DNA from 3 places in the Streptomyces sp. NPDC057280 genome. Region 1 is predicted to be linked to each of the others. Evidence: riboswitches for the same ligand, from Rfam matches in the RefSeq annotation. Region 1 holds a riboswitch; each other region holds the start of a gene.
The links. A riboswitch is a leader RNA that binds a small molecule or an ion and turns the genes downstream of it on or off. The one in region 1 is predicted to bind cobalamin.

Region 1 (6,947 bases):
AAGAACCAGCGCCGAAACCGAGCGTGAACGGGCTGGCCGAGGGACTGTGGGAGCTGCCACAATGAAAGCACCCGTGCTCCATGAGCCGGAACTGGAGTTCGCGCCGGAAACCGCCACATCGATCCACGCTACGGCATCAGCGTGTACGGCCCCGCCGACGCCGATTCCCCCACCGGACCACACCAGATCCCTATCGCTCTGGTCGGCCCCGCCCAGGCCGTCGACGGCATCCGAAACTGGCTCCAGCGCTGCCAGAACCACATCGAGGCCAAGGACACCAAACCCGGCCAGGAGAACCTCCACCAGCCGTTCCCCGGCTTCAGCACCGACTCCCCGTTCGGCGCCGAGCTCGTCTTCGACGACGCCCTCGTCCGCGAGATCCCCGAACGCCAACTGCGCCACCTGGCCCGCGCCGACACAGCCGCCGCCACCAAGGATGCGGTCGAGATGTACGCCGACGCCGCCCGGTCCCTGGCCGAGACCGGGCGCTGCCGCGTCGTCATCTGCGCCCGCCCGGAAGAACTCCAGGACCGCGAAGAACAGCTGCCGTCGGAGGAGTCCGCAACCGAACGCATAGAGGATCAGGACGAGCGAGAGACCGGAGGCGACTTCCACGACCTGCTCAAGGCCACCGCACTCACGCTGTCCGCTCCCCTGCAGCTGATGCGCAAGGAGACCTGGACCGGAATCCCCGGCAGGACCACCGGGCAAACACTCCGCCCGCTGCAGGACGAGGCCACCAGGGCCTGGAACCTGCACACCGCGCTGTACTACAAAGCCGGCGGAACTCCCTGGCGCATGCAGCGCCACAGCTCCGACCTGGCCACCTGCTACATCGGCGTCAGCTTCTACCGCAGCGCGAACAAAAATGAGCCCCACACCGCCGTCGCGCAGGTGTTCAACGAACGCGGTGACGGCGTCGTCGTCCGAGGCGGCACCGCGCAGATCTCCAAGAGCGACCGCCAGCCCCACCTGACGCTCGCCGACGCCCGGCAGCTGCTGCTGGACGCGCTGACCGAGTACCGCACCACCCACGGCCACCAGCCTGCACGCATCGTCGTGCACAAGACCTCGAACTTCACCGCCACCGAGATGGACGGCTTCCACGAGGCCGCCGACATGCGTGACATCGACCACGTCGACCTGCTGTGGATCCAGCGGCGCGGCGCCCCGCACCTGTACCGCACCGGGCAGCTTCCGCCGCTGCGCGGCACCAGCGTCCAACTGGACCCGCGTTCCCTGCTCCTCTACACCCGCGGCTCCGTGCCGTACTTCCGGACCTACCCCGGCCTGTACGTCCCCCAGCCCCTGCTGATCCGGCCCTCAACACACGGCACAGACCTGCTGACCGCCAGCACCGACATCCTCGCCCTGACCAAGATGAACTGGAACAACGCTCAGCTCGACGAACGCGATCCCCTCACCCTGCGCACCGCCTACCGAGTCGGTTCCATCCTCAAACACGTCCCACTCAACGCTCGCATCGCCACCCGCTATGCCTACTACATGTAGGCAAGCCAAAAGCCCAATCGGGCTGGCTTCGCGCTCATTGCGTCCTGCGGGGCGGGGTGAAGACGTAGAGGTCGAGGATATCGGGGCAGGGGGCGATGCCGGGGCCGCCGGCCTTTACCCAGGCGGCGATGTCTTCGGTGGCGTCAGGGTCATTGACGAGTCCGAGCCAGACCGGACGAGCGCCTTCGGCACGGGCGGCGGCGGAGGGCTGGACGACGATCACGTTGGCGTGTTCGCACACGTCGAGGCAGTCCGAGACCCGCACGGGGACCTCCTCAGCCAGGTGCGCGAGCTGCCGATCGTGATCCACACCGGGGACTTTCGGGGTTCCGCAACAGCAGTCCCGGCAAACGACGACGCGGCACGGTGCCGGTGCGGCGGAGGTGTGCTCCGTGCCGCCTGCTTCAGGGTGCTGTCGGGGCATCGCTTGTCACACTCCTCTTCGGGGGAGACCCGTCCCGGGCTGCCGGGCGCAGGAAGCGGATCACGGGGTGGCCGGGGTCGTGGGTGACCTCGGCTCGGACGCCGTAGACCTGCTCGATGAGCGCAGATGTAAGGACCTCGGCCGGGGTGCCCTCCGTGATCGCGCGGCCGTCGCGCAGGACGATGAGGCGGTCGCAGTACATCGCGGCGAGGTTGAGGTCGTGGAGGGCGATCACGGTGGTGACCGGCAGACCGACGATCAGCTCCAGGAGGTCGAGCTGGTGCTGGATGTCGAGGTGGTTGGTGGGTTCGTCGAGGAGGAGTTCGCGGGGTTCCTGGGCGAGCGCGCGGGCGATCTGGGTGCGCTGGCGTTCGCCGCCGGAGAGGGTGTGCCAGGACTGGCCGGCCCGGTCGGTCAGTGCGGTGCGCCGCAGGGCTTCGGTGACGGCTTCCGCGTCGGACGTCGTCGGCGGTGTCCAGGCGCGGCGGTGCGGGATGCGGCCGAGGGCGACGACGTCGCGGACGGTCAGTTCGGTCTGGGTATCGGCGTGCTGTTCGACGGTGGCGATGCGGCGGGCGGTGGCTCGACGGCCGATCTTGGTGAGCGGGTGCCCATCGAGGGTCACGACTCCGGCGGTGGGTGTGAGGATCCCGGCCAGCAGCCTGAGCAGTGTGGACTTTCCGGAGCCGTTGGGGCCGAGCAGGCCGATGGTCTCACCGGAGCGCAGGGTGAGGGTGACGTCGTCGACGATGACTTTGTCGTCGATGCGGCGTGCGACGCGGTCCGCGTGCAGGCTGGTCATGCCCTTCTCCGTCTGCGGTAGAGGACGGCCACGAACGCCGGCACGCCGATGAGGGACGTCACCACGCCCACTGGGACCTCCTGGGGGTCGAGGACGGTTCGGGCGAGGGTGTCCGCCCAGACCAGGAAGACGGCTCCGGTCAGCGCGGTGACCGGGAGCAGGCGGGCGTGTCCGGCACCGGTGAGGGCGCGGGTGGCGTGCGGGAGGACCAGGCCGACGAAGCCGATCGCGCCGGCGCAGCTGACCAGGACGGCCGTGAGCAGTGCGGTAGCGCACAGCAGGACCAGGCGGGTGCGGGCGACCCGGACGCCGAGGCCGGCGGCGGCCTCGTCGCCGAAGGCGAACGCGTCGAGCGTACGGGCGTATCCCAGGCAGACGATGAGGACAACCGCCAGGACGACCGCGCACAGCAGTACTTGTCCCCAGTCGGCGCCGGTGAGTGAGCCGAGCAGCCAGAACAGCACGCCCCGGGTGGTCTCGGCGTCGGCCGAGGTGAGGACGATGAACGAGGTCAGTGCGGAGAAGAGCTGCATGGCGGCGACTCCGGACAGGACAACCCGGTCGGTGCTGCCGCCGAGGGTGTGGCTGAGCAGCAGTACCAGGGCGAAGGAGAGCAGCGCGCCGAGGAAGGCGCCCGCCGACAGGGAAACCGCTCCCCCGCCCACGCCGAGGACGACCACGGCGACCGCTCCCGTGGACGCGCCGGAGGAGACACCCAGGACGAAGGGGTCGGCGAGCGGGTTGCGCAGCAGCGACTGCATGACCGCCCCGCACACGGCGAGTCCGGACCCGCACACGGCGGCGAGCAGGGTGCGCGGCATGCGCAGGTTCCACACGATGCCGTCCCGCAGCGGCGCCAACGTACTTTCACCGAGGCCGAGATGGGCCGCGACGGACGCCCAGACGTCCCCCGTGGAGATGTCGGCCGGACCGAACGTCACGGCCACGGCGACCGAGGCGAGCAGCGCGGCCAGTCCGCCGCCGGTCAACAGCGACGTACGGAGGCTCACTTGGCGAGTCCGAAGTCCCGCAGACCGGCCGCGACCTTCTCGATGCCCTCGATGGTGCGGATGGACGGGTTCATGGCCTGCCCGCTGAGCAGGACGTAGCGCTTCTTCTTCACCGCGGTGAGGTTGCGGGTGGCGGGGTTGGTCTCCAGGAAGCGGATCTTGGCCTTGGCGGTCTCAGCGGTCTGCTGCTTGCGTGTGAGGTCGCCGATCACGATGACGTCGGGGTCGCGGTCGGCGACGGTCTCCCAGCTGATCTGGGGCCATTCGTCGTGGGTGTCGGCGAAGGCGTTCTTCGCGCCGACCGCGCGGGTGATGGCACCGGGCGCGCCGCAGCAGCCGGCGAGGTAGGGCGACTGGGAGTTGGCGAACCAATACATGAGGGAGACGCCAGAGGCGTTCAGCCCGGTGGTCGCCGTACTCACCCTCTTCTTCAGCGACGCGACCAGCTGTTCACCCCGGGCGTCGACGCCGAACGCGTGCGCGAGGTCGCGTATCTCGCCGTACACCGCATCGAGGGTGAGCGGCGTGCTGCGCGATCCGTCGCCGCCGCTGTCGTTGTCCTTGCCCGAGCAGTCAGACGGGGAGACGTACGTGGGCACGCCCAGCTTCTCGAACTGCTCGCGGGTGGCGACCCCGCCCTTGCCGAGGGTAGAGACGAACGAGGCGGTGACGAAGTCAGGTTCGGCGTCCAGGACCTTCTCGAAGGAGGGCGCGTTGTCGGCAAGGCGCGGTACGGACGCGTTGGCCTTCTCCAGGCCCTTCATCACCGGGTCGGTCCAGGTCGCCGTACCGGCCATGCGGTCGGCGAGACCGAGGGAGAGCAGGATCTCGGTGGTGCCCTGGTTGAGGGAAACGGCCTTCTTCGGAGCCGACTTCAAAGCGACCTTGTGGCCGCAGTTGTCGAGGGTCACCGGGTAGCCGGCGGTGGAGGCTTCCTCCGACTTCGCGTCTCCGTCGCCGGAGGAGCCGCAGGCGGTGAGCAGCAGGGCGGAGGCGAGGAGGAACGCCGGAGTACGGAGCGGGGCAAGGGCGCGGAGCACGGGCATGCCTTCGGGGTCGGGGCTCGTACGCGGAGCCTGGCCTACGGACGTCCCCCGCGCCGGGGCGCGGAGGTGCCAGCAGGTCTTCGGACTCGGGTTCGTCCGGCCGGGGCGCCTTCCCGGTCTCCCAGTGACGTCGTGCCCCGCCCGTCCCCCTCACCGCTGCGCGTCAGTTCCGGATTCGCACCGGATTCCCTGGCCTCGGGTGTGGCTCGACTGGCCCGCTGAGGCTATCAAGTGCGTCGTACGGTCAGGTGGTGTGATCGGTCACGGGGTAGGGCACGAAGGTGCTGGTGTGCTGGTCGATGCGCAGGGGCCGGCCGAGCGGTGGTGCGCCCCGCTGAGGGCAGTCGAGGCGTTCGCAGACGCGGCAGCCCATGCCGATGGGGGTGGCGGCGGAGGCGCTGGTGAGGTCGAGGCCGTCGGCGTAGACGAGGCGGTGGGCGTGGCGGATCTCGCAGCCGAGGCCGATGGCGAAGGTCTTGCCGGGCTCCCCCCAGCCGCCGCGGTGCCGGGTGATCGCGCGGGCCGTCCACAAGTACCGCTGCCCGTCGGGCATTTCGGCGATCTGGACGTGGATGCGGCCGGATGCGGCGAACGCCTCGTAGACGTTCCAGAGGGGGCAGGTGCCGCCGGCGCGGGAGAAGTGGAAGCCGGTGGCGGACTGGCGCTTGGACATGTTGCCGGCGCGGTCGACGCGGACGAAGGAGAACGGAACGCCCCGCAGCCGGGGGCGTTGGAGGGTGCTCAGGCGGTGGCAGACGGTCTCGTAGCCGAGGCCGTAGCGGTCGGTGAGGAGTTCGATGTCGTAGCGCACCTCTTCGGCTGCCGTGTGGAAGGCGGTGTAGGGGAGGATCAGCGCGGCGGCGAAGTAGTGGGCGATGCCGATGCGGGCCAGGGCGTGGCTGGGGGTGCCGGGTGCGAAGTCTTCGGCGGCCTGGCGGTCGAGTTCGTCGCCGTATTCGAGCAGGGCGAGCTGGGTGGCCATGCGGAAGGCGCGCTGGCCGGGGCGCAGGCGGGCGGAGATGTGGAGGGTGCGGGTCGCCTCGTCGTAGTGGTGCAGGCGGTCGCCGGGTTCACCGGTCAGATTGACACCGTGGTGGTCGGCGAGGCGTGCGGTGAGGACGCGCAGGACGTCGCCGGGTCGGATGGCAATCTCCCGGGCGAGTTCCTCGGCCGCGAGGTCGGTGTCGTGGAGGTAGTTCTGGCGGCGGTAGAAGAAGTCGCGGATCTCCTCGTGCGGCGAGCGAGGTGAGCGCGGTGCGGCCGGGTCGGTGTCGCGGGCGTCGGTGGCGCCGGCGAGGCGTTCGGCGAGGAGGTGGTTGCGGCGGCCGAGGTCGAGCAGGACCTGGGCGACACTGGGCATCCGGGAGGCCAGCTCGGCGAGGTCGGTCGGGCTCACCCGGGCCGCAGTGATCTCGCCGGCCAGGGTCTCGCGCAGGTCGGCCGTCAGGCGGCTGGTGTCGCGTTCGGAGAAGAAGGCCGGGTCGACGCCGAACGCCTCGGTCAGCCGCAGCAGCACGGGCACGGTGAGCGGGCGGGAGTCGTGCTCCATCTGGTTCAGGTAGCTCGGCGAGATGCCCAGCACCCGGGCCAGCTCGGCCTGGCTCATCCCGCGTTCCTCACGCAGGCGTCGCAGCCGCGCCCCCGCATAGATCTTGCTCACCGCACTCCTCCCTCCCTTTCCTCGGCGTCCGGGGTGCGGTCAGCGTACGTGATCAGGACCGCGAGAGGATCCTTCGCAAACTTGGCAAACGGCGGGCCGAAGATTCGCAGAAATTGGCAATCATCCACGGTTGATGGCACTGAGTGCCAATGTCACAGTCGTTGTGCGGCCCGCCGGAACCCGGCGACCACCGCCCGCAACCGGGGCGCGATTCATGCCCTGACGTCGGAGATCCCGGCGAGGGCGGGCGTCTGACCGGCAGCATTGCTCACCTCCGCCGCACGGGCGGCACGGCGGGCCGCACCCGAGCTTCACGACACACAGTGCCATCCCTGTTCGCCCGGACCGGGAGCTTGGCAGACGCAACAGACCGAGGAGACGGTGACAGTCATGGCAGAAGCGAGGACGAGCACGCAGGCGGCCGGGGAACTCGCCCGGCGCTGGGCCACCGACCCCCGCTGGCAGGGCATCGAGCGCACCTACACCGCCGAGG
Region 2 (6,947 bases), on a different contig from region 1:
GGCACGGTCGCCGCGTACGGCGTGGCCTCGCCGACGCAGAAGCACTTCGGCGGCTCCGCGAAGGAGATCCCCGGCATCGGCGAGATCGGCTACATCGGCCTGACGGCGTTCGTGCTGAACGTGGTGGTCACGGTGGTCCTGACGTTCGTCCTGAGGGCTCTGAAGGCCCCGGAGGGCGTGGACGAAACCAGGCCGGAGGACTACACGGCGGACGCCGGAGACCCCGGTGTCCAGGTGGAACTTCCGCCCGCGACCGCAGGAGCCTCGCACTGACGCCCTAGGGGCGCGGGGAACTGCGCGAGCAACCACGACGAACTCCGCAGCGGGCCGCCGACATCAAGAGCAACGGCGGCCCGCTTTCGTGCACACTCACCTGCATGGACATACAGATCCGGGCAGCGAACCCCACCGAATACGACGAACTCGGCGAGATCACCGCCCAGGCCTACATCCAGGACGGCCTCCTCGCCTTCGGTGAGAGCGACTGGTACCTCGGTGAACTGAGAGACGTCGGCAAACGGGCGGCCGCAGCCGAGGTCCTCGTCGCCGTCCAGGACGGCGTCCTCCTCGGCACCGTCACCTACGTCCCCTCGACCGGCGGCGCCATGGCCGAACTCTCCCGTCCCGGCGAATCGGAGATCCGCATGCTGGCCGTGGCCCCGGAGGCCCGCGGCAGAGGCGCCGGACAAGCCCTCGTACAGGCCTGCGTCGACCGCGCCAGGGCCGCCGGGGACAGCGGCATGGTCCTGTCGACCCAGCCCGTCATGCGCGCGGCCCACCGCATCTACGAACGCCTCGGCTTCGTCCGCGCCCCCCACCGCGACTGGCAGCCGATCCCGGGCGAGGAGTTCACGCTTCTCACCTATGAGTTGACGCTCTGAAGTCGCCGCGACACAACATCTAGGGGTGCCACTCGAACCCGGCACAAGATGTATGCTCATGCTCGCTGTCGCCGCAGGGGAATCCGGTGCGAATCCGGAACTGTCCCGCAACGGTGTACTTGTGCATGCCTTGTGTGTGTACGGGAGTCAGTCCGAGGACCTGCCGACAGCGTGCCCAGGCCGCCGTGGCCCGGGTGCCATGACGTCCGGGCCTCGCGGAGTGGGCCGGTGGACGCGACGCCCCGTGCGCTCGTGCTGCCTGCTGCCCTCCACCAGGCCCCTGCCGAGCGAGGGAGAGCCCCCACGTGACCATCGCGCCAGCCGATCCGGCTTCAGCGGTCCAGGCGGAGAACGACGGTCCCGGTACCGCCCTGTTGCGGACCCTGACCGAGCTGACCGCCGACCTGCCCGACGCCGACCCCGGACGGGTCGCCGCCGCCGCGCTGCGCGGCCGGTCCGCGAAGGCCGACGAGGCGGAGCTGCGCGAGCTGGCGACGGAGGCCGCCGCCGGACTCATCTCCGAGGACCCCGCCTACTCCCGGCTGGCCGCCCGGCTGCTGACCATCAGCATCGCCGCCGAGGCCGCCTCCCAGGGCGTCACGTCCTTCACCGAGTCCGTCGAGGTCGGCCACCGCGAGGGCCTGGTAGCCGATCGCACGGCGGAGTTCGTACGGGTGCACGCCGCACGGCTCGACGCGCTGATCGACCCGGCCGCCGACGACCGCTTCGGCTACTTCGGTCTGCGTACGCTCCACAGCCGCTATCTCCTCCGGCACCCGATCACCCGCCAGGTCATCGAGACGCCCCAGCACTTCATGCTGCGCGTGGCGGCGGGCCTCGCCGAGGACGACACGACCCGTGCCCTGGACGAAGTCGCCGCGCTCTACGGGCTCATGAGCCGCCTCGACTACCTGCCGTCCTCCCCCACGCTGTTCAACTCCGGCACCCGGCACCCCCAGATGTCGTCCTGCTATCTCCTCGACTCCCCGCTGGACGAGCTGGACTCCATCTACGACCGCTACCACCAGGTCGCCCGCCTCTCCAAGCACGCCGGCGGCATCGGCCTGTCGTACTCCCGCATCCGCAGCCGCGGTTCGCTGATCCGCGGCACCAACGGGCACTCCAACGGCATCGTGCCGTTCCTGAAGACGCTGGACGCCTCGGTGGCCGCGGTGAACCAGGGCGGCCGGCGCAAGGGCGCCGCGGCCGTCTACCTGGAGACCTGGCACTCCGACATCGAGGAGTTCCTGGAGCTGCGCGACAACACCGGTGAGGACGCCCGGCGTACGCACAACCTGAACCTCGCGCACTGGATCCCGGACGAGTTCATGCGCCGCGTGAACGCCGACGCCGAGTGGTCGCTGTTCTCCCCGGCCGACGTGCCCGAGCTGGTGGACCTGTGGGGCGAGGAGTTCGACGCCGCGTACCGCAAGGCCGAGGCGGCCGGCCTCGCCAAGAAGACGATCCCGGCCCGTGACCTGTACGGCCGCATGATGCGTACCCTCGCGCAGACCGGCAACGGCTGGATGACCTTCAAGGACGCCGCCAACCGCACCGCCAACCAGACGGCGCTGCCCGGCCATGTCGTCCACTCCTCCAACCTCTGCACGGAGATCCTGGAGGTCACGGACGACGGCGAGACGGCGGTCTGCAACCTGGGTTCGGTGAACCTGGGCGCGTTCGTCGACGCGGCGACCGGCGACCTGGACTGGGACCGCCTCGACGCCACCGTCCGCACCGCCGTGACCTTCCTCGACCGCGTGGTGGACATCAACTTCTACCCGACCGAGCAGGCGGGCCGGTCCAACGCCAAATGGCGTCCCGTGGGCCTCGGCGCGATGGGGCTCCAGGACGTCTTCTTCAAGCTGCGGCTGCCCTTCGACTCGCCGGAGGCCAAGGCCCTCTCCACGCGGATCGCCGAGCGCATCATGCTCGCCGCGTACGAGGCCTCCACCGACCTCGCCGAGCGCAACGGTCCGCTCCCGGCGTGGGAGAAGACCCGTACCGCCCAGGGCGTCCTGCACCCCGACCACTACGACGTGGAGCTCACCTGGCCGGAGCGCTGGGCGGCGCTGCGCGCGCGGATGGCCACCACGGGCCTGCGCAACTCCCTGCTCCTCGCCATCGCGCCCACCGCCACCATCGCCTCGATCGCGGGCGTGTACGAGTGCATCGAGCCGCAGGTCTCCAACCTCTTCAAGCGCGAGACGCTGTCCGGCGAGTTCCTCCAGGTCAACTCCTACCTGGTGGCCGAGCTGAAGCAGCTCGGCGTGTGGGACGCGCAGACCCGGGAGGCGCTGCGCGAGTCCAACGGCTCGGTGCAGGGCTTCACCTGGGTGCCGCAGGACGTCCGCGACCTGTACCGCACGGCGTGGGAGATCCCGCAGCGCGGCCTGATCGACATGGCCGCCGCCCGTACCCCGTTCCTGGACCAGTCGCAGTCGCTGAACCTGTTCCTGGAGACGCCGACCATCGGCAAGCTCTCCTCGATGTACGCGTACGCCTGGAAGCAGGGCCTGAAGACGACGTACTACCTGCGCTCGCGCCCGGCGACGAGGATCGCCCGCGCGGCACAAGCCACCGTCCCCGTACAGCAGGCCGCCGACCCCGAGGCCGTCGCCTGCTCCCTTGAGAACCCCGAGTCCTGCGAGGCCTGCCAGTAATGACCAGCGAAGCCAAGAACCTTCTCGACCCGGGCTTCGAGCTGACCCTCCGCCCCATGCGCTACCCGGACTTCTACGAGCGCTACCGGGACGCGATCAAGAACACCTGGACCGTCGAGGAGGTCGACCTCCACTCGGACGTCGCCGACCTGGCGAAGCTGTCCCCGGAGGAGCAGCACCTGATCGGCCGGCTGGTCGCGTTCTTCGCGACGGGTGACTCGATCGTGGCGAACAACCTGGTGCTGACGCTCTACAAGCACATCAACTCCCCCGAGGCGCGCCTGTATCTCTCCAGGCAGCTCTTCGAGGAAGCGGTCCACGTCCAGTTCTACTTGACGCTGCTGGACACCTACCTCCCCGACCCGGAGGACCGGGCGGCGGCGTTCGCGGCGGTGGAGAACATCCCGTCCATCCGGGAGAAGGCCGAGTTCTGCTTCAAGTGGATCAACGAGGTCGAGAAGCTGGACCGCCTGGAGTCGCAGGCCGACCGGCGCCGCTTCCTGCTCAACCTGATCTGCTTCGCCGCGTGCATCGAGGGCCTGTTCTTCTACGGTGCCTTCGCGTACGTCTACTGGTTCCGCAGCCGGGGTCTGCTGCACGGTCTCGCCACCGGCACCAACTGGGTGTTCCGCGACGAGACCATGCACATGAGCTTCGCGTTCGACGTGGTCGACACCGTCCGCAAGGAGGAGCCGGAGCTCTTCGACGACCGGCTCCAGCAGCAGGTCACGGACATGATGCGGGAGGCGGTCGAGGCGGAGCTGCAGTTCGGCCGCGACCTGTGCGGTGACGGTCTGCCGGGCATGAACACCGACTCGATGCGCCAGTACCTGGAGTGCGTCGCCGACCAGCGCCTGACCCGCCTGGGCTTCGCCCCGGTGTACGGCTCGGAGAACCCGTTCTCCTTCATGGAGCTCCAGGGCGTCCAGGAGCTGACGAACTTCTTCGAGCGCCGCCCGTCCGCGTACCAGGTCGCCGTGGAGGGCACGGTCGACCTGGACGAGGACTTCTAGCCCCACGCCATGGATCCCTTCTCGCCTCCGGCACGTCAGAGAGGCGAGGAGGGATCCGTCATGCGTCGTAGTATCACTGGCTTCGCCTTCGCGGCCCTGCTGCTGGCCGGATGCGGCACCGGCTCCGGCGGCGACAGCGGGGCGACGGTGTCGCCGTCCGACTGCGCGGCCGTGCCGGAGCTCCACGCCTCGGACAGCGGCCGCACGGTGTGCCTCGCGGTGGGCGGAACCGTCCGGGTCGCGCTGGACGGGACGAAGAGCCGTCCCTGGCGGCCCGTGAAGGCCGACGGAAGCGGGCTGGAAGCCGTCAACAGCGGCTTCGTCCTGCTGCCCGGGGACGCGAACGCCTCGTTCCGCGCGGCCTCCGAGGGCCACGTCCGGCTCAGTTCGTCCCGCCCGCTGTGCGCCACCGAGTCCGGGCGGGTCGCCTGCCAGGGGATTCAGGAGTGGTGGGTCACCGTGGTGGTGAAGTAGCGGCGCCGCGGCTCGGCCGGGGCGTCGCCGCTCTTCGGGCGACGGCCCTGTTCGGCCTCCCTGAGCTCGCGGTCGACGCGCAGGTCGCGGACGATGCCGATCACCGCGGGGGCGACCAGCAGGACGAGGAGTCCGAGAACGAACAGCATTCCGATCAGTCCCTGTGTCTGTGCGGTAGTCATGACACCACTCTCGCGCTGGACACTCCTTACAAACAGTGGCAGTACTGCCGCACACCCTCGAATTACTGCCATGCCTGAGGCACACTGGAACCATGCTGAAGAACGTGGCCGCCGTCCTGCTCGACGGAGTGCACCCCTTCGAACTCGGGGTCGTCTGCGAGGTGTTCGGCATCGATCGCAGTGACGAGGGACTCCCGACCTACGACTTCGCCGTCGCCTCCGCCGAGGGGCCGACGCTGGGTACCCATGTCGGCGGACTCAGCGTCTCCACGCCCTACGGCCTGGAGCGGCTGGAGGAGGCCGACCTCATCGCCGTACCGGCGGGCGCGGACTATGTCGTGCGCGACTACCCGCCCGAGCTGCTCGACGCCCTCCGCCGGGCCGCCGACCGGGGCGCCCGCGTCCTCAGCGTCTGTTCCGGGGTCTTCGTGCTCGGGGCCGCCGGGCTGCTCGACGGGCGGCGGTGCAGCGTGCACTGGAAGCAGGCCCGCGAGCTCGCCCTGCGCTGCCCCCGGGCGGTCATCGAGCCCGACGTGCTCTACGTCGACGAGGACCCCGTGATCACCTCCGCCGGCACCGCCGCCGGCATCGACGCCTGTCTGCACATCGTGCGGAAGGAACAGGGCACCGAGGTCGCCAACAAGATCGCCCGCCGGATGGTCGTACCCCCGCACCGGGACGGCGGACAGGCGCAGTACATCGAACGGCCGGTGCCGAAGGACCCCTGCGACACCGTCGGCGAGGTCCTCGTCTGGATGGAGCGGCATCTCGACGAGGAGGTCACCGTCGAGCAGCTCGCCGAGCGCGCACACATGTCGCCGCGCACCTTCGCCCGACGCTTCCAGCAGGAGACCGGCACCACGCCCTACCGCTGGGTCCTGCGGCAGCGCGTGCTGCTCGCCCAGCGGTTGCTGGAAGGGACGGACGAAACGGTGGACGCGGTCGCGGGCCGAACGGGGTTCGGCACCGCGGCCGCACTGCGCCACCAGTTCGTACGGGCGCTCGGGACCACCCCGAACGCCTACCGGCGTACGTTCAGGGGCCCGGAAGCAGCCGCCTGATCACCTCAGGACCGGCCGCAGCAGCAGCTTGTTCGGGCGGAGCGTGATGCCCACCCGGGTCGCGTCGTCGGACCCGGCCACCTGCTCGAAGCGGTACTTCGCCGAGATCGCGGCCGTGATCAGCGACAGCTGCGCCATCGAGAAGTGGTCGCTCGGGCACTTGCGGTTGCCGACGCTGAAGGGGCTCATGGCGTATTTCGGCACCTCCTTGACCCGTTCCGGAAGCCAGCGGTCGGGGTCGAACTCCAGGCTGCCCTTGTACGACTTCGGGTCGCGCTGCACCGCGTACGGGCTGTAGACGATGTCCGCACCGGCCGGAATGCGATAGCCACCGAGTTCCGTGTCGGTGACCGCGCGGCGCGTCAATATCCACACCGCGGGACGCAAACGCATCGCCTCGACGACGACATTGTTGGTGTGCCGCAGCGAGCGGACGTCGTCGAATGCGACAGGACGGCCGCCGGTTACGGATTCGACCTCGTCGCGCACCCTGTCCGCGTGTTCCGGATGTTCCGCGAGGACTTGGAGCAGCCACATGATCGTGGACGCCACCGTTTCGCTTCCGGGGGTGACTATGGCGACGACCTGGTCGTGGATCTCCTGTTCCCCGATGGGGTCGCCATTGTCGTCCTTCGCCTCCAGCAATGCCGTCAGCAAATCGTCCGGCTTTTGA
Region 3 (6,947 bases), on a different contig from region 1:
CGGTCCGCGTGGACCGCCTTCGCGAGCACGGGCGACCCCGGCTGGCCCGCGTACGACCCCGAGAACCGGCTCACCCGGCTCCTCGACACCGAACCGACGGTGACGGCGTACCCGGAGGACGCCTCACGGCGGCTGTGGGACCGGCACGTGTACGAGGCGCTGCCCCTGAGCGCGGGCTGACCGGTCCGGCGGGCCGGTCCTAGGCGCGGTCGCCCTTCGGCCTGCCCCGCTGGTCGGGGGTGCCGTGCGGGGGCGGGCTGTGCGGTTCCGGCGACGTCGTCGGTGACACGGGGGAGCCGTGGCGTCCCGCGCGCGCCTCGGGGCGCAGCGCCTGGGGGTCGCCGGACGTCGGCTCGGCGCCGGCGTCAAGCTGCTCCAGGCGCGCGGTCAGCACCTCGGTCACCGGGAGCCGGTCGGCGTGGGTGCGCTCGTAGGAGAGCAGCGTCTCCACCTCCTCCGGGGCCAGTGACCGCACGCGGCTCTCCAGACCGCCGATGGGCAGGTGGTCGTAGTCGGGCAGCGGCAGGGCGCCGCGACCGCCGTCGGCCATGGAACTCACTTCCCTCGGTGCTGTGCTCTGCACGGGCCCGCGGGCCGAGCACCGACCCCGGCGCCGTGCTGTACGGGCCCGCGGGCCGAGCACCGGCCCCGGTGCCGCTCTGTACGGGCCCGCGGGCCGCGGATCGACGACCGCCCGGTCACCCGCCGCCGAACGATCCGCTCTTGCCGTCGGTCCACCGGCGGCGGGACTTCTCGGGCCCGGTCCGGGTGCTGCTGTTGCCGAAGGCGGGCATCTCGTGCGGGGTGAGGCGGTGGTCGCTTCTCGGCACCTCGTCGGGCTCCCTGTTCTCCGCCACCTCGCGGACGGGCCCGCCCTCCGGCAGCCGCGGCTGCTCCTCGGGGCGCGGCGGCGGGAGCTCCCGGCGACGGACGCGCGCGCCCATCCAGAAGGCGCCCAGCAGCAGGGCGACGACGACCAGACCCGCCACGATCAGCCCGACGCCCAGGGCGCCGCGACCCGCGGCCATCTCCATCCATGCGCTAGTCATGATCCCGCGAGTACCCCCGCCGTCCGGTGTGAACCCGACACCGTGACCGGCGGCCCCTGCGAACCCGACGGCCGTGACCGGCGGAAACCTGCGGCACAGGGGTTTGACGCGAAATGCGGCGGCTACCCGCGCGGTGTGACAGCGATGACACCCCAACAGGAGCTCATCCGGTTCCTGGAGGACCGCTTCGCGTGTGCGCAGGCGTGCACCGAGTGCGCCCGGGCATGCGCGGTGCGTGCCAGCCTCGTGGATCCGGACGGGACCGAGCAACAGGAACTCGTACGACGCAAGGGCATCATGTGCGCGGAGGTGTGCGACGCCACGTGCCGGGTGCTGTCCGAGCAGAACCGGCTGGACGAGGGCGGTATCCGCGTCCAGCTGGAGTGGTGCCGGACGGTCTGCCTGGAATCCGCCCACGCCTTCGACGGCGAGCCGGGAGCGGAGGACGCGGCGAAGGCCTGCCGGGAGTGCGCCCAGGCATGCACGGACTTCATGGCCACGCTGAACTGAGGCGGGCGTTTCCCTCGGAGTGCCTCAGAAGAAGCTTCAGAGGAGTTTCCGAGGGGCTTCTGAAGGGCCTCAGAAGGGCTTCTGAAGCGGCTCAGAAGGACTTCAGAAGGAGCTTCAGAGGGGCCGCCCCATCCGGACGTTCCAGCGCCCCGCTCGCCCGCTGAGTTCGACGGCGGTGAGCGGTGGTACGTCCGTGCGCCAGAAGGCCGGCCCCGGCACCCCCAGCGCGTGGACGAGCGCCGCGCGGACGATCTCGGGTTCGGCCACGGCGATCGTCCACCCCGTCTCCGCGGCCAGTGCGTCCAGCCATGCCCCGACCCGTGCGCACAGCGCGGCCACCGACTCCCCGCCGTGCGGCGTCGCTTCGGGGTCGGACAGCCAGCGCGTCAGCGCCTCCGGCTCCGCGGCACCCACCTCGGCCAGCGTCGACCCGCGCCAGCGCCCTGTGTCGAGGGCGGCCAACTCCGGTGCGTCCAGGGCGTCGAGACCGAGCGCGCCGGCCGTCTCACGGCAGCGCACGGTGGGGGAGGAACAGACCCGGTGTGCCGTCGGGAGCGTGCCCGCGGCGGCCTTCGCGCCGCGCAGGCCGGAGGCGTCCAACGGCCAGCCGTCATCGAAGCGGGCCTCCCGCAGGGCCTCGCTGATCGCGGGTGAGATCAACATCACTCGGCTCGTCATCCGCCCATTCCCCCGCTCAACACCCTTTCTGTACCGCCTATTTGACATGCGCACAGCGCTCCAGGGGCGCTTGTGGCCGGACCATGCGCTCTTGGCCCCATCCCTCCCACGCGGTACCTTCTCGTCGATATCGACGACGGTTCGGTGGAAGCCGGTGGGATTCCGGCACGGTCGCGCCACTGTATGCCGGGCACGCGCCTCAAAGGGTGCGGGCCGGGTGAGTCAGACCCGCCCCGTCGTCCTGTGCACCACCGAGACGGGACGCGAGTTCCCCCAGGAGGTCCTGCCATGGCGCAGACCGTCGCTCAGCCGACAACCAGTTCCACCGCCGTACCCGCCAAGCTGCCGATCGGCGCCATCGCCCCCTGGGCGGTCTTCTTCGGCGTCCTGATGCTGGTCCTGCTCTACTTCGTCGGCGCCGAACAGGGCGCCACCTCCCTGCTGTCCGGCGAGGGGGTCCACGAGTGGGTGCATGACGCCCGCCACCTGCTCGGCTTCCCGTGCCACTGACAGCGGCGAGGAAGCGTATCCGCGCATGAACTCCGCAACTGTCAGAAACCTCCTGGTCCGCGGCATGCTCGCGGGCCTCGTCGCGGGACTGGCCGCGCTCGTCGTCGCGTACTTCCTCGGGGAGCCGCGCGTCGACCAGGCCATCGCCTTCGAGGAGGCCCACGCGCACGAGCACGGCGGCGAGGAACTGTTCAGCCGTACGCTCCAGTCCACCGCGGGCCTGTCCACCGGCGTCCTCGTCTACGGGGTCGCCTTCGGGGGCATCGCGGCGCTGGCGTACTGCTTCGCGCTCGGCCGGATCGGCCGCTTCGGGCCGCGCGCGAGCGCGCTGCTCCTGGCGGTCGCCGGGCTGGTCGCGGTGTACGTCGTGCCGTTCCTCAAGTACCCCGCCAACCCGCCGGCCGTCGGTGACCCCGACACGCTCGACCAGCGGACCGCGCTGTTCTTCCTGATGATCGTCCTCAGCGTGCTGCTGACGGTGGGCACGGTCATCCTGGGCAAGCGGCTCGCACCCCGGCTGGGCAACTGGAACGCCACCCTCGCCGCGGGCGCGTTCTTCGTCCTCGTCGTCGGGCTGGCGTACGCGTTCCTGCCGTCGTTCAACGAGGTGCCGGAGCACTTCCCGGCCGCCCTGTTGTGGCAGTACCGGCTCGCCGCGCTCGCCGTGCAGGTGACCCTGTGGACCGCCTTCGGGCTGGTCTTCGGGCTGCTGGCGGAGCGGCAGCTCGCACCGAAGCCGGCCGAGCGGTCGGCGGGCGCGGACACCCGGCCGGCTCCCGTCGCCCACTGAGCAGTTCACCACCGAACGGGCCCTCGCATCGCGGGGGCCCTTTCGTATGCCTCGGTGCGGCCTTGCCATTCCCTATTTCTGGAACACGTTCTACCGTGTGCGCCGTCAGGACCGGTCCCGGGGAGCCTGGAGGCGCCGTGCATCTCGCATACACACCCGAGCAGCAGCGGCTGCGCACCGAACTGCGCGCGTACTTCGCCGCGTTGGTGCCGGACGACGCGAACGCCCGGCACGGCGACCGGCGTGAGCAGAAGCGCTTCTACCGCGAGATCATCCGGAAGCTGGGCGCCGACCGCTGGCTGGGCGTGGGCTGGCCCAAGGAGTACGGCGGCCGCGGACTCACCGCGATGGAACAGTTCATCTTCTTCGACGAGGCCGCCCAGGCCGGCGTCCCGCTGCCGCTGATGGCCCTGAACACGGTCGGCCCGACGATCATGCGGTACGGCACCGACGAGCAGAAGGCCTACTTCCTCCCGAAGATCCTCTCCGGCGAGATCGACTTCGCGATCGGCTACAGCGAGCCCGACGCCGGTACGGACCTGGCGTCCTTGAAGACGCGCGCGGTGCGAGACGGAGACGAGTACGTCGTCAACGGCCAGAAGATCTGGACCACCAACGGCGACACGGCGGACTGGGTGTGGCTCGCGACCCGCACCGACCCGGCCGCGCCGCCGCACAAGGGCATCACCATGCTCCTGGTCCCGACCACCGAGCCCGGCTACTCCTGCACCGTCATCAACACCCTCGCCGGCCATGACACCACCGCCAGCTACTACGAGGACATCCGCGTCCCCGTCTCGCGCCGGGTCGGCGAGGAGAACCAGGGCTGGCGGCTGATCACCAACCAGCTCAACCACGAGCGCGTCACCCTCGCCGCCCACGGCACCATGGCGATCCGCGCCCTGCACGACGTCCAGCGCTGGGCCATGGAGACCAAGCTCGCCGACGGCCGCCGCGTCGTCGACCTGCCCTGGGTGCGCCGCCGTCTCGCCCAGACCCATGTGAAGCTCGACGCGATGAAGCTGCTCAACTGGCAGATGGTCAACGCCGTCCAGAACGGCACGCTCACCCCCCAGGACGCCTCCGCCGTCAAGGTCTACGGCTCCGAGGCCCGCCGCGAGGCCTACGCCTGGCTCATGGAAGTGGTCGCCGCGGCGGGCGCCCTGAAGGAAGGCTCCGCGGGCACGGTCCTCCACGGCGAACTGGAGCGCGGCTACCGCTCCGCGGTCATCTTCACCTTCGGCGGCGGCAACAACGAGATCCAGCGGGAGATCATCTCGTGGATCGGTCTGGGGATGCCGAGGGTGCGGCGTTAGCCTGCGGGTATGGCAGATCCGGGGCTGTTCACGCCGAACTCGGTCACCTGGCAGATGCACGGCGACCCGATGATGTGGGTCGCCGGTGTCCGTGCGTTGTATCTCCAGGCGCTTCATCCGCGTGCCGTGCGCGGGGTCATGCAGAACTCCGACTTCCGGCAGGACGCCTGGGGCCGGCTGCTGCGCACCGCGAACTTCGTCGGGACCACGACGTACGGCACCACGGAGGCCGCCGAACGGGCCGGCGCCCGGGTGCGGAAGATCCACCGCATGCTGTCCGCGACCGACCCCGACACCGGCGAGACGTACGGCGTCGACGAACCCGAGCTGCTGCTGTGGGTGCACTGTGCGGAGATCGACTCCTACCTGCACGTCGCCCGGCGCTCCGGATTCCGCCTCACCGACGAACTCGCCGACCGCTACATCGCCGAACACCGGGTCAGTGCCCGCCTGGTGGGCCTCGACCCCGACGCCGTACCGGCGAACCAGGCCGAGATGGCCGCCTACTTCGAGAAGGTGCGGCCCGACCTCGCCGCCGGACCCGAGGCGCGCGCCGTGGACGACTTCCTGCTCCGTCCGCCGACGCACCCCCTGCTCGTCCCGGCGCGCGCGGTGCTGTGGCGGCGCGTGGCACACCTGGCGTACGCCGCCCTGCCGCCGTACGCCCACGAGTTGTACGGCAGACCGGCCCCGCGACCGGCCACCGTCACCCGCCAGTTGCGTGTCACGGGCACCCTGTTGCGCTGTGTTCCCGCACGTCTGCGCTGGCAACTGCCGCCCAAACACATCCTCCGCGCCATGTCACGGCTCGGCCCCGGCTCCCGCCCGGCACCGTACAAAGTCGGGAGATAGCTCGCCATACTGGACGGACCAGGGGTGGAGCGGCGCGACTTCGACGGGGGCGATCGCAGCAGATGGGGGACAGCAAACTGATCCAGGGCCGCTACCGGTTGCTCGACCTGATCGGGCGCGGCGGCATGGGCGAGGTGTGGCGGGCCCGCGACGAGTCGCTGGGCCGCCATGTCGCCGTGAAGTGCCTCAAGCCGCTCGGCCCTTCCCACGACCAGACCTTCACCCGCGTCCTGCGCGAGCGGTTCCGGCGGGAGGCCCGCGTCGCCGCCGCCCTCCAGCACCGCGGGGTCACCGTCGTCCATGACTTCGGCGAGGACGACGGCATCCTCTACCTCGTCATGGAGCTGCTGGAGGGCCGCAACCTCAGCCAGCTCCTGGAGGACAACAAACAGCATCCGCTGCCCGTCGCGGACGTCGTCGACATCGCCGACCAGGTGGCGGCCGCACTCGCCTACACCCACCAGCAGGGCATCGTGCACCGGGACCTGAAGCCCGCGAACATCATGCGGCTGACCGACGGCACCGTGAAGATCTGCGACTTCGGCATCGCCCGGCTCGGCCATGACATCGGCTTCACCTCCCGGCTCACCGGCACCGGCATCGCGATGGGCACCCCTCACTACATGTCGCCGGAGCAGATCGGCGGCTCCGAGGTCGACCAGCGCAGCGACCTGTACTCGCTGGGGTGCGTACTGTACGAGATCACCACCGGGGTGCCGCCCTTCGACCTCGGCGACGCCTGGGCGATCCTCGTCGGCCACCGCGACACCGCGCCCCGCCCGCCGCGCAGCCACCGCGCCGAGGTCCCCGCCTACTTCGAGAAGATCATCCTGGACCTGCTGGCCAAGCTGCCCGAACAACGTCCGCACGACGCGCGCGAGTTGGGGCGCCGCATCAGCCTGGGCCGCACCACCCCGACGTACGTGCCCACCGTGGTGACCCCGCAGCCGACGCTCCGCCCGGCCCTCGAACCGCCGTCCCGCGAGACGCGCCTGCCCTCCTGGACCCGGGGGATGACCACCGGCCACAAGGCGATCGGGCCCGGCGTCGGCCCCGCGCCGCCCGCGGAGGGCGCGGCCCTGACCGGCGAGTGGATCCCGCGCACGATCGTCGCCAGGCCCCCCGAACCCGTCCCCGACGAGCCGCCCGCGCCGTCCCAGGAGGCGATCACCGCCCTGGCCGGACGGCACAACGCAGGGCTCAGCCTGGGCCGCCTCGGGCGCTGGGCGGAGGCGGGCGAGG

Region 2: linked by a shared signal. The riboswitch ahead of ACFUO4_RS22875 (ribonucleoside-diphosphate reductase subunit alpha) and the one ahead of ACFUO4_RS15085 (ABC transporter substrate-binding protein) in region 1 are both predicted to bind cobalamin.
Region 3: linked by a shared signal. The riboswitch ahead of ACFUO4_RS26735 (CbtB-domain containing protein) and the one ahead of ACFUO4_RS15085 (ABC transporter substrate-binding protein) in region 1 are both predicted to bind cobalamin.

What each region holds. Positions count from the first base shown of each region.
Region 1 covers NZ_JBHUYR010000002.1:1,003,980-1,010,926, reverse strand. The annotation lists gene ACFUO4_RS15110 (DUF4365 domain-containing protein) at 1-65, shown strand, start outside; gene ACFUO4_RS15105 (hypothetical protein) at 142-1,512, shown strand; gene ACFUO4_RS15100 ((2Fe-2S) ferredoxin domain-containing protein) at 1,547-1,936, opposite strand; gene ACFUO4_RS15095 (ABC transporter ATP-binding protein) at 1,917-2,738, opposite strand; gene ACFUO4_RS15090 (FecCD family ABC transporter permease) at 2,735-3,748, opposite strand; gene ACFUO4_RS15085 (ABC transporter substrate-binding protein) at 3,745-4,794, opposite strand; cobalamin riboswitch at 4,848-5,024, opposite strand; gene ACFUO4_RS15080 (short-chain fatty acyl-CoA regulator family protein) at 5,039-6,454, opposite strand; gene aceA (isocitrate lyase) at 6,845-6,947, shown strand, end outside.
Region 2 covers NZ_JBHUYR010000003.1:929,221-936,167, reverse strand. The annotation lists gene mctP (monocarboxylate uptake permease MctP) at 1-273, shown strand, start outside; gene ACFUO4_RS22880 (GNAT family N-acetyltransferase) at 378-881, shown strand; cobalamin riboswitch at 904-1,064, shown strand; gene ACFUO4_RS22875 (ribonucleoside-diphosphate reductase subunit alpha) at 1,187-3,544, shown strand; gene ACFUO4_RS22870 (ribonucleotide-diphosphate reductase subunit beta) at 3,544-4,557, shown strand; gene ACFUO4_RS22865 (hypothetical protein) at 4,618-5,031, shown strand; gene ACFUO4_RS22860 (hypothetical protein) at 4,998-5,213, opposite strand; gene ACFUO4_RS22855 (helix-turn-helix domain-containing protein) at 5,306-6,274, shown strand; gene ACFUO4_RS22850 (cytochrome P450) at 6,275-6,947, opposite strand, start outside.
Region 3 covers NZ_JBHUYR010000004.1:631,265-638,211, forward strand. The annotation lists gene ACFUO4_RS26710 (carboxylesterase/lipase family protein) at 1-180, shown strand, start outside; gene ACFUO4_RS26715 (hypothetical protein) at 200-550, opposite strand; gene ACFUO4_RS26720 (DUF6479 family protein) at 699-1,049, opposite strand; gene ACFUO4_RS26725 (ferredoxin) at 1,194-1,559, shown strand; gene ACFUO4_RS26730 (histidine phosphatase family protein) at 1,674-2,237, opposite strand; cobalamin riboswitch at 2,332-2,488, shown strand; gene ACFUO4_RS26735 (CbtB-domain containing protein) at 2,526-2,747, shown strand; gene ACFUO4_RS26740 (CbtA family protein) at 2,773-3,537, shown strand; gene ACFUO4_RS26745 (acyl-CoA dehydrogenase family protein) at 3,675-4,853, shown strand; gene ACFUO4_RS26750 (oxygenase MpaB family protein) at 4,863-5,705, shown strand; gene ACFUO4_RS26755 (tetratricopeptide repeat protein) at 5,768-6,947, shown strand, end outside.